Regions from separate parts of the Herbaspirillum sp. WKF16 genome, predicted to be linked through region 2. Evidence: predicted binding sites of a transcription regulator. Region 2 holds the regulator's gene; the other holds the start of a gene.
The links. Region 2 encodes LexA, which represses DNA repair genes until DNA is damaged. Its sites were predicted from a motif close to ACTGTATNNNNATACAGT; they were not measured.
Positions count from the first base shown of each region.

Region 1 (7,716 bases), 1.7 Mb from region 2:
GCGCCGCGTGCCGGCCTTGTCGGAGGGCGATTTCCACCTGGCCGAGTCGACCGCGATCTCCGAGTACCTGGAGGAACGCTTCCCGGCGCCCGGGCACCGCGCGGTCTATCCGGCCGACGTCAGGCTGCGCGCCAAGGCGCGCGAGATCCAGGCCTGGCTGCGCAGCGACCTGCTGGCGGTGCGCCAGGAGCGCCCCACCGAGGTAGTGTTTTATGGCGAAGGCTTTGCGCCGCTGTCGGCATCGGCCAAGGCGGCCGCCGCCAAGCTCACCGTCGCCGTGCAGGACCTGCTGGACGGCAAGGAACACCTGTTCGGCCAATGGTGCATCGCCGATACCGACCTGGCGCTGATGCTCAACCGCCTGGCCATGCATGGCGACGAACTGCCGCCGGAGCTGGCGCGCTACGCCAAGGCGCAATGGCAGCGTCCCTCGGTGCAGCAGTGGGTACGCCAGGCGCAGGCGATGAAGGCGGCCACGCCGTAACAGGCAGGCCGCGATCGGTTAGACTGGCGGGCATGAAAATCATCGGCATCGACCCCGGCCTGCGCACCACCGGCTTCGGGGTCATCCACAAGCAGGGCAACAAGCTTTCCTACATCGCTTCCGGCACCATCAAGACGCCGGACGGCGATCTTCCCTCGCGCCTGAAAGTGATCCTGGCCAGCGTCTCCGAAGTGGTGCGCACCTACACGCCGGACTGCGCCGCCATCGAGAAGGTGTTCGTCAACGTCAACCCACATTCCACCTTGCTGCTGGGCCAGGCGCGCGGCGCGGCGATCTGCGCGCTGGTCAACGCCGACCTGGCGGTGGCCGAGTACACCGCGCTGCAGGTCAAGCAGGCCGTGGCCGGCCACGGCAAGGCGCAGAAGGCCCAGGTGCAGGAGATGGTGGCGCGGCTGCTGCAGCTGCCCGGCCTGCCGGGCACCGATGCGGCCGATGCGCTGGGTGTGGCGATCTGCCATGCCCACGGCGGCGACGTGCTGGCCAACCTGGGCGCGCTGGCGCCCGCGCTGGCCAAGAAGGGTATCCGCATGCGCGGCGGACGGCTGGTCGGCTGACGGGCGTGATCCTGGCGGGGAGGCCTACTTCCTGAACGCGGCCAAGATACGCTGCGCCAGCGCCACCCCGGCCAGCACCACTGCGCCGGCGACCACGCCGAACAGCGCATTCAATATCGTCGGCGCGATGGCCGACAACACCCCGCCCAGCACCGGCAGGGGTTCGATCGCAGCGGCCGCTGCCTCGATGCCGTGATGCGCGAACGGCAGGCCGTGCGTCAGGATGCCGCCGCCCACCATGAACATGGCCGCCGTGCCGATCACCGACAGGCTGCGCATCATCTTCGGCGCGGCCGCCAGCACCGCGCGTCCGAGCGCCGCCCGGGCGCGCCCGAAGGCATCGGCGCCGGCCGTGCGCAGCAGGTAGAGGCCGCCGTCGTCGAGCTTGACGATGGCCGCGACGATGCCGTACACCCCCGCCGTCATGATCAGGGCGATGCCCACCAGCACCGTGATCTGCTGCTGCAGCGGCGCGCCGGCCACGGTGCCCAGCGTGATGGCGATGATCTCGGCCGAGAGGATGAAGTCGGTGCGCACCGCGCCCTTGATCTTGTCCTGTTCGTAGGCGGCGGGATCGACGTCGGCGGACGCCGTGGCGGCGCTCTCGTGATGCACGTCGTCGTGCGGCAGGTACTTGTGCGCCAGTTTCTCGAAGCCCTCGAAGCACAGGAAGGCGCCGCCCAGCATCAGCAGCGGCGTCACCGCCCAGGGGATGAAGGCGCTGATGGCCAGCGCCGCCGGCACCAGGATCGCCTTGTTCTTCAGCGAGCCCTTGGCCACCGCCCACACCACCGGCAGCTCGCGGTCGGCCTTCACGCCGGCCACCTGCTGGGCGTTCAGGGCCAGGTCGTCGCCCAGCACGCCGGCGGTCTTCTTGGCGGCCAGCTTGGTCATCAGGGACACGTCGTCCAGCACCGAGGCGATGTCGTCGATCAGTGCGAAGAAGGCGCTGCCTGCCATGTTGTTCCTTTGCTCATGCGGGTTGTTTGATCGGGGCGCGGACGATACTGTTTATCCGAACAGTGTTGTATCATCCCGTGATTATCACAGAAGCTGCATTCCAAGCACACCACGCCACGCCATGATCGGTCGCCTTTCCGGAATTCTGTTCGAAAAAAATCCCCCGAATCTGCTGGTCGACTGCAACGGCGTCGGCTACGAGGTGGCGGTGCCGATGAGCACCTTCTACAACCTGCCGGGTCTGGGCGAGAAGGTGGTGCTGCTGACCCACCTGGCCATCCGCGAGGATGCGCATATCCTGTTCGGGTTTGGGACGGCCGAGGAGCGCAATACGTTCAAGGAGCTCATCAAGATCTCCGGCGTCGGCGCGCGCACCGCGCTGGCGATCCTCTCGGGCATGTCGGTGGCGGACCTGGCCCAGGCGGTGACGCTGCAGGAAGCCGGACGCCTGACGCGCGTGCCCGGCATCGGCAAGAAGACCGCCGAGCGGCTGTTGCTGGAACTCAAGGGCAAGCTCGGCGCCGACCTCGGCGCGGCCGGCGGCGCGGTCCATACCGACGCCTCGGCCGACATCCTCAACGCGCTGCTGGCGCTGGGCTATTCCGACAAGGAAGCCACGCTGGCCATGAAGCAGGTGCCCAAGGACGCCAGCGTCTCGGACGGCATCAAGCTGGCGCTCAAGGCCCTGTCCAAGGGATAACGCAAGCCGCGCACACAGGACCATCGCATGAGCATCCAGACCGACGATTTTTCCGAACAGCGCATCATCTCCGCCACGCCGGCTTCGGCCAACGAGGAGGCGATCGAACGCGCCCTGCGCCCCAAGCAGCTCGACGAGTACGTTGGCCAGGAGAAGGTGCGCAGTCAGCTGGAGATCTTCATCGCCGCCGCGCGCGGCCGCGGCGAGCCGCTCGACCACACGCTGCTGTTCGGGCCGCCCGGCCTGGGCAAGACCACCATGGCCCACATCATCGCCCGCGAGATGGGCGTGAACCTGCGCCAGACCTCCGGCCCGGTGCTGGAGCGCGCGGGCGACCTGGCGGCGCTCCTGACCAACCTCGAGGCCAACGACGTCCTGTTCATCGACGAGATCCACCGCATGTCGCCGGTGGTGGAGGAAATCCTCTACCCGGCGCTGGAGGACTACCAGATCGACATCATGATCGGCGAGGGCCCGGCGGCGCGCTCGGTGCGCCTGGACCTGCAGCCCTTCACCCTGGTCGGCGCCACCACCCGCGCCGGCATGCTGACCAATCCGCTGCGCGACCGCTTCGGCATCGTCGCCCGGCTGGAGTTCTACACGCCGTCCGAGCTGGCGCGCATCGTCACGCGCAGCGCCGGCCTGTTGAACGCGCCCATCGTGGAAGAGGGCGCGCTGGAGATCGCCCGGCGCAGCCGCGGCACCCCGCGCATCGCCAACCGCCTGCTGCGCCGCGTGCGCGATTACGCCCAGGTCAAGGGCAGCGGCGAGATCACGCGCGACATGGCCGACGCCGCGCTGGTGATGCTGGACGTCGACCCGGTCGGCTTCGACCTGATGGACCGCAAGCTGCTGGAGGCGGTGCTGTTCAAGTTCAGCGGCGGCCCGGTCGGGCTGGACAACCTGGCCGCGGCCATCGGCGAGGAGCGCGACACCATCGAAGACGTGCTGGAGCCCTACCTGATCCAGCAAGGCTACCTGCAGCGCACCCCGCGCGGGCGCATCGCCACGCCGGCCGCCTACCAGCACTTCGGCGTGACAGCGCCGCGCACCAGCCCCAACGGCGATCTCTGGGGCGGTTGAGCGGCCCTTCGGGAAGGCCGGCGAAAGCGCCGATTCCCGCTGGCTGCGAGCGACTGTTGCGCTCCAGGAAAGAGCGCTTTGCACAAAACATTTCAATCGCATGAAATTGTTGCCTGAACTCGCAGAAAGGCGAGTTTTTACTTGTGCAAAAACTAATCGTCATCGACAATGCATAGCTATTCACTATCTTTCGATGTGAGCCAGTCATGCTAATGTCGAGCCAAGCCAGCCGTTACGCGCATCAACTCCTCGATGCGCGGGCCAACTCCCGGCAGATCCCCCTCATCTCCCAGTCCGAGACGCTCTCCGTCGAAGACGCCTACGACATTGCCTTCAGCATCCGCAATATCCGCGTCGCGCAGGGCGAGCAGCCGATCGGCCGCAAGATCGGCTTCGTGGTGCACAAGCAGTGGTCGCGCTACGGCGTGATCGACGATGCCCGCATCCCGACCTGGGCGCCGATGTACGACACCACGGTGCGCTTCGCCGAAGACAATCACGGCCTGCAGTCGCTGGCCGGCGCGGTGCAGCCGCGCATCGAACCGGAGATCGTCTTCAAGCTGGGCAAGACGCCGGCCCCGGGTGCGACCCTGGACGAACTGGCCGACTGCCTGGAGTGGATGGCGCACGGCTTCGAGATCGTGGCCTGCCCGTTCGCCAACTGGGAGTTCACGGTGGCCGACTCGATCGCCGCCTTCGGCCTGCACGGCACGCTGATCGTCGGCGAGCCGCATGTGCTGTCCTCGGCCACCCGCCACCACCTGCCGCAGATCCTGGCCGGCGCCAGCGTCTCGCTGTCGTGCAATACCGAGACCTCCAGCGTGCTGCGCGCGGCCGGCTTCTGCAACGACGAGATGGACAGTCCGCTGCACGCGTTGTGGCACCTGCATGAGCTGCTGCAAAAGCAGACCCAGTTCCGCCAGCTGCAGGCCGGCGAGATCATCACCACCGGCACCTGGACCGATGCCCTGCCGATCAAGGCCGGGCAGACCTGGGTCACCGCCTTCTCCGGCGTGACGCTGCCGGGCCTGACCGTTTCCTTCGTTTGACTTCCGCGCCGCTGGCCGCCATGCCGGCGGCGGCTCCACATCATGCAGATCTGGGTTGACGCCGACGCCTGCCCGGGCGTCATCAAGGACATGCTGTTTCGCGTGGCCGACCGCACCGGCATCGTGGTGACGCTGGTGGCCAACCGCGCGCTGCGCACGCCGCCCTCGCGCCACATCAAATCGGTGGTGGTGCCGCAGGGCTTCGACGTGGCCGATCGCGAGATCGTCAGGCTGGCCCAGGCCGGCGACCTGGTCATCACCGCCGACATCCCGCTGGCCGCCGACGTCGTCGCCAAGGGCGGCGCCGCGCTCAACCCGCGCGGCGAGCTCTACACCGCCGACAACATCGGGCAGCACCTGCACATGCGCAACTTCATGGAAGAACTGCGCGGCAGCGGCGTCGAGACCGGCGGCCCGCCGGCGTTCAGCCAGGGCGACGGCCGCGCCTTCGCGCGCGAGCTGGACCGCTACGTGCAGAAGCACAAGCCGGCCGGCTGACGGCGGCTGCAAACGAAAACGGCAACGATGCGCTCGTTGCCGTTTTGCCTTCCATCGTTGCCGCCCTGCGCGGCGCTCAATCCCCTTCGCGCACCCAGGTCTGCGTGCGGCCCAGCATCGGCATGCCCACATAGCCGCGCACGTTGAGCTTCTTCCCTTCCTCGATCACGGTCAGCTTGCTCTTGTAGAGCTTGCCGTTGGCCGGATCGAGGATCTGGCCGCCGCTGTATTCCTCGCCGTCCTTCTTCAGGCCCGAGAGGATGGTCATGCCGATGATGGGCTGACCCTTGAGCTCGCCCTCGCATTTCTCGCATGTCGGGTTCTGGTTTTCCTCGGCCGGGCGGAACAGCTTCTCGATCTTGCCGGACAGTTCGCCGTTGTTCTCGGTGATGCGGATGAGCGCCTTGGGTTTGCCGGTGGCATCGTCGATGTTCTTCCACAGGCCGACCGGGGAGCCGTCGGCGAAGGCGCAGGACGAGGCGGCGAGCAATGCGGCGATGATGCCCAGGCGGGCGAGGGAGGGGCGTGCGGTCATGGTTGTCTCCTGTCAATAACGATTGTCTGGATTAAAAAGCACGGTTGTTCTAATTTTTATCGACCAGTGTAGGGCATGGACGGGCGCGGTGGCAAGTGCGGGTGGCCGGCCGCGCTTAACGCCACTGGGCCCCTGCTTTCGCAGGGGCGACGGAGGTGAGGTCAAGGGCAACCTGTCGTTCCTGCGAAAGCAGGAACCCAGCGTCGTTCGCCGCAGCCAGAGAAATCGGAAGACAAATAAAAAACGCCGCCGCCCAAGGGCGACGGCGTTTCAGCAAGCCGGACGACAGAAGGACTACTTCAGCTTGGCCAACTGCTCCTTCACCTTCTCCAGCGTCGCGCCGAAGTTGGCGACGCGCTCCTTCTCCTGCGCCACCACGGCCTCAGGCGCACGCGCCACGAAGCTCTCATTGGATAGCTTGGCGTTGGCCTTGGCGATCTCGCCGGTCAGGCGCGTGACCTCCTTGGAGAGGCGCTCGCGCTCGGCGGCGATGTCGACTTCCACCTTGAGCATCAGCTTGACCTCGCCCACGATGGCCACCGGCGCCGGCGACTCCGGCAGCTGGTTCACCACCTGCGCTTCCGACAAGCGCACCAGGCCCTGCAGGTAAGGCAGGAAGGATTCGATGGCGGCGCCGTCGGCGGCCTCCACGATCAGCGGCACGCGCAGCGACGGCGCCAGCTGCATCTCGCCGCGCAGGTTGCGGCAGGCGTCGGTGTAGGCCTTGAACTGCCCCACCCAGGCCTCGGCTTCGGCGTCGATCTTCTCCAGGTCGGGGCGCGGATACGACTGGCGCATGATGGAGTCGCCGGCCGGATCCAGCTTTTTGTCGGTCAGCGGCGCTACCGTCTGCCACAGCTGCTCGGTGATGAAGGGCAGCACCGGATGCGCCAGGCGCAGGATCACTTCCAGCACGCGCAGCAGGGTGCGGCGCGTGGCGCGCTGCTGCGCCTCGTTGCCGCTCTGGATCTGCGCCTTGGCCATTTCCAGGTACCAGTCGCAGTACTCGTCCCAGACGAACTTGTAGATTGCGGTGGCGATGTTGTCGAAACGGTAGTCGGCGAAGCCCTTCTCGACCTCCGCCTCGGTACGCTGCAGCAGCGATACGATCCAGCGGTCGGCCTGCGAGAACTGCAGGTAGCTCTTGTCGCACACACCCTTTTCATGACCGTCGAAACCGCAGTCCTGGCCTTCGGTGTTCATCAGCACGAAGCGGGTGGCGTTCCACAGCTTGTTGCAGAAGTTGCGGTAGCCCTCGCAGCGGTTCAGGTCGAAGTTGATGTTGCGGCCGAGGGTCGCCAGCGAGGCGAAGGTGAAGCGCAGCGCATCGGTGCCGAAGGCCGGGATGCCGTCGGCGAATTCCTTGCGGGTGGCCTTCTCGATGCTGGTCGCCTGCTTGGGATTCATCAGGCCCACGGTGCGCTTGGCCACCAGCTCATCGACGCCGATACCGTCGATCAGGTCGATCGGATCCAGCGTGTTGCCCTTGGACTTGGACATCTTCTGGCCCGAGGCGTCGCGCACCAGGCCGTGCACGTAGACGGTGTCGAACGGCACCTTGCCGGTGAAGTGCGTGGTCATCATGACCATGCGCGCGACCCAGAAGAAGATGATGTCGAAGCCGGTCACCAGCACGGTGGAGGGCAGGAACAGCTTGTAGTCCGGGGTTTCTTCGGGCCAGCCCAGCGTGGAGAAGGGCACCAGCGCCGAGGAGAACCAGGTGTCGAGCACGTCCTCGTCGCGCTTGACCGGCTTGCCGCCGGCCTGCGCGCGCGCTTCTTCCTCGGTGCGGGCGACATAGATGCCGCCGTCCTCGTCGTACCAGGCCGGGA
Region 1 is NZ_CP118632.1:397,929-405,644, forward strand. Features, by position in the region: gene yfcF (glutathione transferase) at 1-484, shown strand, start outside; gene ruvC (crossover junction endodeoxyribonuclease RuvC) at 517-1,059, shown strand; gene Herbaro_RS01820 (DUF808 domain-containing protein) at 1,084-2,019, opposite strand; gene ruvA (Holliday junction branch migration protein RuvA) at 2,141-2,719, shown strand; gene ruvB (Holliday junction branch migration DNA helicase RuvB) at 2,747-3,802, shown strand; gene Herbaro_RS01835 (2-keto-4-pentenoate hydratase) at 4,009-4,851, shown strand; gene Herbaro_RS01840 (YaiI/YqxD family protein) at 4,894-5,349, shown strand; gene Herbaro_RS01845 (DUF2147 domain-containing protein) at 5,426-5,884, opposite strand; gene Herbaro_RS01850 (valine--tRNA ligase) at 6,179-7,716, opposite strand, start outside.
Region 1: ruvA (Holliday junction branch migration protein RuvA) is a predicted target of LexA. The motif match lies at 2,066-2,083, and genes of this name have one in related genera.

Region 2 (7,716 bases):
TCGCCAACGATCTTCAGCGGGCCGTTCGGCAGGCGCACTTGCGACTTCTCGACGGCGAAACCTTGCTTGCCCAGGGCTTCTGCGATGTCGAAGTTGGTCACGGAACCGAACAGGCGACCGTCAACGCCGGCCTTCTGCGAGATTTCCACGGTATTGCCGTTCAGCTTCTCGCCTTGGGCTTGAGCAGCTGCCAGCTTCTCGGCGGCAGCCTTTTCCAGGTCGGCGCGCTTGGCTTCGAATTCGGCGATGGCCGATTCGGTAGCGCGACGGGCCTTGCGCTGGGGGATCAGGAAGTTGCGTGCGAAACCGTCCTTGACGCGGACGACATCACCCAGACCGCCGAGATTAACGATTTTTTCCAACAGAATAACTTGCATGTTTTTCTCCTATTTCTCGGCGTCGATTACGCGTTGTGCAGATCGGTGTAAGGCACCAAGGCCAGGTAACGAGCACGCTTGATCGCGGTGTCGACTTGACGTTGATAGTGCGCCTTGGTACCAGTCAGACGTGCCGGCATGATCTTGCCGTTTTCCTGGATGAAGTCCTTCAGGGTATCCACGTCCTTGTAATCGACCTGTTCAACGCCGGCGGCGGTGAAACGGCAGAATTTCTTGCGCTTGAACAGCGGGTTTTGCTGTTGACGCTTGTTTTTCAGCTTGCTTTTATCGAACTTTTTACCGAATGCCATTTTTGGCTCCTGTATCTAAAATTGGGTGAGATCTTGTCGGCCCCATGGGGCTCAATCGACCGGATCAAAATCAACGATGTGAAACACGATGCTCTTGCTGTTGCGATTCCTGCGGGCCAGAAATCCGGTGAACCGGAACATCCCGCCCAGCGTCGCCTTGTTGAGTCGACCGGAGATTTCCCCGGCGGCCATCGCCGCGACATCGAACTCGACCAGGCGCTTGATACCGGCTTCCATCTGCTCCGACTGATGCTGCAACCTGGCGGTCACGATCGGGATACCGGCCGGCGTATAACGCAACACATCACGTTCTGCCAGGCTGGCGATGACTTGAAGCTGGTTCACTCTCCGCTAGGAATGCTACGCAATCGCACAGCCGATCAGGCTGCCGGCGCTTCGGTACGGCTCTTGGCCGCGTCTTCCTTCTGCACTGCCTTCAGGATCGGCGAAGGACCGGTTTCGGCCTTCTTCATCTTGACGGTCAGGTGGCGCAGGACGGCGTCGTTGAACTTGAAACCGGTTTCGATTTCGGCCAGCGTTTCGCTGTCGACTTCGATATTCAGGCAGACGTAGTGTGCCTTGGCCAGTTTCTGGATCTGGTAAGCCAGTTGACGACGGCCCCAATCTTCGACACGGTGCACCTTGCCGCCGCGGGTGGTGACGATGCCCTTGTAACGCTCGATCATGGCCGGCACTTGCTCGCTTTGGTCCGGGTGGACGATAAATACGATTTCATAATGACGCATGTAGACTCCTTTTGGACTATTGACAAAACGCCCACCTCGGCGTCAAGACGAGTGTGGGAAGAGGAAAGCCGGCAATCATACAAGGTTTTCGCTGGAACAGCAATGCTGGCGGCCCCTTCTGCGGCCGCCAGCCGACATTTCCGTTCGTCGCCTATATAAATAGAGCGCGGGAGGCAAAGCGCGTACCGGCGTGACTGAAAAAATCCGCTGCGTCGCGCATGTTGCCGTTGACACAAAGATTGCACCTGTATAAAAATACAGACTGTTCATACAAACAGCCTTCCTCCAAAGAAAGGCATCCGACATGCTCAAGCTCACCGCGCGCCAGGAACAGATCCTCAACCTGATCAAGAACGCCATCGAAAACACCGGCTTCCCCCCGACGCGCGCAGAGATCGCCTCCGAACTGGGCTTTCGCTCGGCCAACGCCGCCGAAGAGCATCTTCAGGCGCTCGCCCGCAAGGGCGCCATCGAGATTTCACCGGGCACCTCGCGCGGCATCCGCCTGCGCGAATCCGGCGCCGGCCTGGCCCAGGCCGCCCGCCAGATGGCGCTGCCCCACCCCGCGCTGATGCAGCTGAACCTGCCGCTGGTCGGCCGCGTGGCGGCCGGCTCGCCCATCCTGGCGCAGGAACACATTGAAAAGAACTACCAGGTCGATCCCGCGCTGTTTTCTGCCCGCCCCGACTACCTGCTGAAGGTCCGCGGCATGTCCATGCGCGACGCCGGCATCCTGGACGGCGACATCCTGGCCGTCAAGAAAACCGGGGAAGCACGCAACGGACAGATTGTGGTGGCTCGCCTCGGCGACGACGTCACCGTCAAGCGCTACCAGAAGACCGGCGGCAATATCGCCTTGCTGCCCGAAAATCCGGATTTCGAACCCATCATCGTCTCCCCGGACACCGAGGATTTCACGCTCGAAGGCCTGGCAGTGGGCTTGCTGCGCAGCTGGTAAGCCAGGACCTCCCGACATGCCCGGTACGCCGGGCATGTCGCCCCCCCTCCCGCCCGGCCACCCGCTCCGGCACCGCAACGACAGCGTCGCAGCCGAACCTCAGCGCGCGCATTTCCCAAATCAAGGCTTTTTTGCGTTCTGTTCACACTTTCGTGCGCACGCGATGACGCATATCATGCGAACCTAACGAATTGCGCCCTGATGGCGCACACCCTCATCACATGCAAGGAACCTTTGATGTCGACGCGCAAGAGCAGTGCCAAATCATCGCCCACCACCAGCCAGCCCCAACTGCAAGACTTGCTGGACGTACGCCGCTGCCTTGACCTGCTCGACGACCACAAGACGGACGAGGCCAAGGCGCTGTGCGAGGCCGTACTCAAACGCGCCCCCAAACTGGTCTACGCCAACAATGCGCGCGGCCTCATCGCGATGCATGAAGAAAACTTCCCTGAAGCGGAAAGCTATCTGCGTCGCGCCGTCGACGCCGACCCCGAGAACCCGGAGTACATCACCAGCCTGGCCAATGCCGTCCTCAAGCAGTATCGCATCGACGAATCGGTCAAGCTGTTCGAACTTGCCATCAGCCACAACCGAGAATACCGCGATGCCCGCGTCGGCCTGGCCAACGCCCTGCATGAGAAAAACGATCCCGACGCATCGATCGCCTATTTCGAAGATGCGGTCAAGCGCGAGCCGGATGCACCAGGCCCGCTGTCGCACCTGGGACGCGCCCTGATCGACGGCCGCCGCTTCCCGGAGGCTGTCGCCACGATCCTGAAATCGCTGGAGCTGGATATTGCCTTCGCGCCATCCCACACCGCATTGGGCGAAGCTTTCCATGCGATGGCCATGTACAAGGAAGCACTGGAATCCTACAAAACCTCCCTGCTGCTGGATCCAACCGACATTTACGCCCACAACAAGATCGCAGACACCTACATCAAGCTCAACGAGCCCACCGAGGCGCACGAGCATTACCGCAAGATCATCGAGCTCGCCCCCAAGGATCCAAACAGCTACGCCAAGCTGGCCATCAGCTATGCAGCCAACAACGACCTTCATGAAGCCGCGATGTCGCTGTTCCGGCAGGCGCTCGACATCGATCCGCGCCACGTGCTGACGCTCAACAACCTCGGCGCCGTGTTGCATGACAACGGCCAGCTCCGGGAAGCTATCGAGTGTTTCGAGAAGGCGCTGAGCTACAAGCCGAACTATTCGACGGCCCGCCACAACATCGCGTTGAGCCAGTTGCTACAAGGCAATTTCAAGGCCGGCTGGGAAAATCATGAAAGCCGCCTGATCACCCGCGAGCGTTCCGACGTCTACCGGCTGATCCACAAGCTGTTCAATCTCATTCCGAAGTGGGATGGAGAATCTTCCCTGGCCGGCAAGTACATCCTGCTGATGCACGAACAGGGCTTCGGCGACAGCATCCAGTTCGTGCGCTACGTGCGCCTGCTGCAGGAGCAAGGCGCGCGCGTGGCGCTGCACGTCAAGGATCCGCTCTACCGCCTGTTCCAGACCTATTCGCCCGACGTCACCCTGGTGCGGGAAAAAGACCCCCTGCCGCCCTGCGACTGCGCCTATGTATTGATGAGCCTGCCGCTGGCCTGCGGTACCAACACGGTCGCCGACATCCCCGCATGGCCATCATATCTGTCAGCCGATCCAGGCCTGAAGGAGACCTACCGTACACTGATCGAGAGCCACAGCCCCTCAGCGCGACTGCGCGTAGGCATCGTCTGGGGCGGCAACCCCGAACACGGAAACGACCGCCGCCGGTCAATTCCGCTATCCAAGATGGAACCGCTGTTCAGGCTGCCCGGCATCGACTTCATTTCCCTGCAAAAAGGCCACCCCACCAAGGATCTCAATGGCTTGCCCAAAGAATTCCGCGTGTTTGACATGGGCGAGAAATTCAACGACTTCGCCGATACCGCGGCGGCCATTGCCAATTTGGATCTGGTCATCAGCGTGGATACATCGGTGGTCCACCTGGCCGGCGCCATCGGCGCCCGCACTTGGCTGATGTTGCCGTACACACCGGATTGGCGCTGGCTGATGGACCGGGAAGACTCACCCTGGTACCCAAGCATGCGCCTGTTCCGCCAGCCGGAGGCCGACGACTGGGACAGCGTCATCAGCAAGATGAGCAGCGAACTGGCCGCACTGCGCGACACCAAGACAGTCGGCTGAAGCACTGGCGACGCCTCCGTCGTCATAGCAAAACGACCGCCGCCCGCAAGGCCGCGGTCGTTTGCTTTTTGGCAACACAAATAGATCCCCATAAAAAGACTAAAGTTTTCAAAAAACAAGTCGAAAAAGGATTTGCTTGAACGTTTTATTAAGCACGCGGTTTTAGTTCGGAAGGCCCTGAAAAAGATTTTTGCGAATAGCCCTAAACTTTTTCCAAGGCCGCCCGATAAAGCAAACAACAGAGGTTGAAACGCCTGGGGCTCATGGGTAGAAGACCAAAGTTAAGCACTGAAACTCGGATCATCGGTCTCAAATCTTAGGAGAATTAGCATGGCATCAATCATCAATACCAACATTGCGTCGCTGAACACGCAACGTAACCTGAACAGCTCGCAAGCGTCGCTGAACACCTCGATCCAACGTCTGTCCTCGGGCCTGCGCGTCAACAGCGCCAAGGACGACGCCGCCGGCCTGGCAATTGCCGACCGCATGAACGCCCAGGTCAAGGGCCTGGCCGTTGCGCAACGTAACGCCAACGACGGTATCTCGATGGCGCAAACCGCTGAAGGCGCTCTGTCCACCGTGACCGACAACCTGCAACGTATGCGTGAACTGGCTGTGCAGGCCTCCAACGGCACCAACAGCGCCCAGGACCGCAAGACCCTGAACGACGAATACAAGCAACTGTCGGACGAAACCTTCCGCGTCCTGAACGGCACCCAGTTCAACGGCCAAAACCTGTTCACTGGCGTGGGCCAAGGCGCTTCGGCCGGTATTGGTTCCACCTCGGCCAACGTCAAGGCTGCTCTGACCCTGAGCTTCCAAGTCGGCGCCAACGTCACCGACAACAAGCTGAACGACCAGATCTCCATCTCCCTGGAAGACCTGTCGAACAACGGCACCATGGCCGACGTCATCGGCACCAGCGCCAAGGGCCTGATCGGCCAGGGCGACACCAGCGGCGTGAGCACCGCCCAAGCTACCTACACTTCGGCGAAGGCAGCTCTGGACAACCTGTTCGCTACCGGTTCGACCCTGACCTCCAACGCCCTGGCCGCTTCGGCTGTGAAGCTGCAAAGCGCCATCGACAGCGCCAAGCTGTCCCTGGACAAGGCAGTTGCCGCTCCGAGCGCACAAAGCGATGCACAAAAGGCCATCAAGAACCTGGACAAGGCCATCAGCCTGATCTCGTCCAAGCGTGCTGAATTCGGCGCCGTGCAGAACCGCTTCAACGCTGTGATCAGCAACCTGCAAGTGTCGAGCGAGAACATCACCGCGTCGCGCAGCCGTATCATGGACACCGACTACGCTGCAGAAACTGCAAACCTGACCCGTGCGCAGATCCTGCAACAAGCTGGTACCGCGATGCTGTCGCAAGCGAACTCGGCACCGCAGTCGGTCCTGTCGCTGTTGAAATAAGCCTGATAGCTAGGTAGGATGACGTGCGGAGGATAGCGAGTATTCTCCGCACGTTCCTTTAAGGAAGGGAGTAGTACCATGGCGATTGCCCCACTTAATATAAGCGCCGCTGGCGACTCCGGCACCGCGTATGCACTGCCGCAGGCCGCCGCCAAGGCAGATCCAGTGGTGTCGACCGTTGCACCGGCAGCATCCCCGGAAGCGCGCCGCGCAACCGAAAGCGATGTCAACGACGCCGTCGGCAAGTTGAATGATTTTGCAGCAAAGAACGCTTCGGCCTTGAATTTCTCCAAGGACCAGGATACCGGCAAGACCATCGTGAAAGTTGTCGACACGGCAACCGATACCGTGATCCGCCAGATCCCCACCGAAGAAGCGGTTGCCATTGCCAAGTCGATCGACAAGATGCAAGGCTTGCTGATCAACCACAAGGCTTGAGTTTGAGTCTGGTACGAACTGCAGTGGCACGAAGAGCATCATGCGCCAATGCGCTGTTCATTGCGCATGATAGTTTCGTCCACCCCAGTTCATAACGGATTTACGTATTTATCCCGCACAGCGTCAGCACCGCTACGACGCCGTACTTGAGAGCCGGACCTCGCACCTCTCCTCTTGACCGCGGCGCGCAGCCTGTAGAACGCTGTGTGCAACGCACAGTTTCAGGAGTGAACGATGGCAACTTCCACCGGCACTATTTCCACCTCCGCAGGTCCCCTTGACGTTTCTACCCTGGTCAGCCAACTGATCTCGGCGGAAAGCCAATCGCAGCTGACGCCGCTGACCACGCAGGCCAGCAGCTACAACACGCTCATTTCCGCCTACGGGAACCTCAAGAGCGCCCTGTCTACTTATCAGAATGCCATCAAGGCCCTGACCTCGGCCAGCTTCAGCTCGCAAAAATCCTCGCTGAGCAATGCCGGCACAGGCACCAACCTGACCACCGATCCCTTCTCGGCAGACATCAACACCGACTCCTCGACCAAGGTCCTGGCGCAGAAAATCCAGTCGGCAGCCGTTCCCGGCAGCAAGATCTTCAATGCGGGCGACTCCATCGCCATCAAGGTCGGCACCGGCTCGCCCACCTTCGTGACCCTGAAGGCCAATGCCACCCTTGCCGGCGTGCGCGATGCGATCAACGCCTCCAAGGCGGGCGTGAGCGCCTCCATCGTCAAGGACGGAACCGGCGACCACCTGGTGCTCGAAGCCAACACCGGCGGCACCGGCAACACCATCAAGGTGACCTCGAACGGCAGCCTGTCCGACTTTGCCTACGACCCGTCGGGCAGCACACCCAGCACCATGACGCAGACCCAGGCGCCGCGCGATGCGACGCAGGCGGCGTCGGGCGCCTACACCGTGGGCGTGTCCCAACTGGCCCAGGCGCAAAAGCTCAGCTCGGCCGGCATCACGCCAGGCACCACCTTCGAAACCGGCCTGCTGGCCATCAAGACCGGCACCGGCTCGACCACCGTCATCAAGCCGACCAGCAACACCCTGGCCGGCGTGCGCGACGCCATCAACGCCAGCGATGCGGGCGTGAATGCGACCATCGTCAGCGACGGCACCAACGACCACCTGGTGATCTCGGCCAAGGACAGCGGCGCCGCCAACACCATCCGCATCACCGGCACCGATAACTTCTCGGTGTTCTCGTTCGACCCCAGCGGCGCCTACACATCTCCCGGCGTCACGACCGGCCAGACCTA
Region 2 is NZ_CP118632.1:2,124,617-2,132,332, reverse strand. Features, by position in the region: gene rplI (50S ribosomal protein L9) at 1-377, opposite strand, end outside; gene rpsR (30S ribosomal protein S18) at 404-688, opposite strand; gene priB (primosomal replication protein N) at 740-1,033, opposite strand; gene rpsF (30S ribosomal protein S6) at 1,069-1,434, opposite strand; gene lexA (transcriptional repressor LexA) at 1,739-2,392, shown strand; gene Herbaro_RS09785 (tetratricopeptide repeat protein) at 2,630-4,591, shown strand; gene Herbaro_RS09780 (flagellin N-terminal helical domain-containing protein) at 4,922-6,010, shown strand; gene Herbaro_RS09775 (flagellar protein FlaG) at 6,089-6,448, shown strand; gene fliD (flagellar filament capping protein FliD) at 6,683-7,716, shown strand, end outside.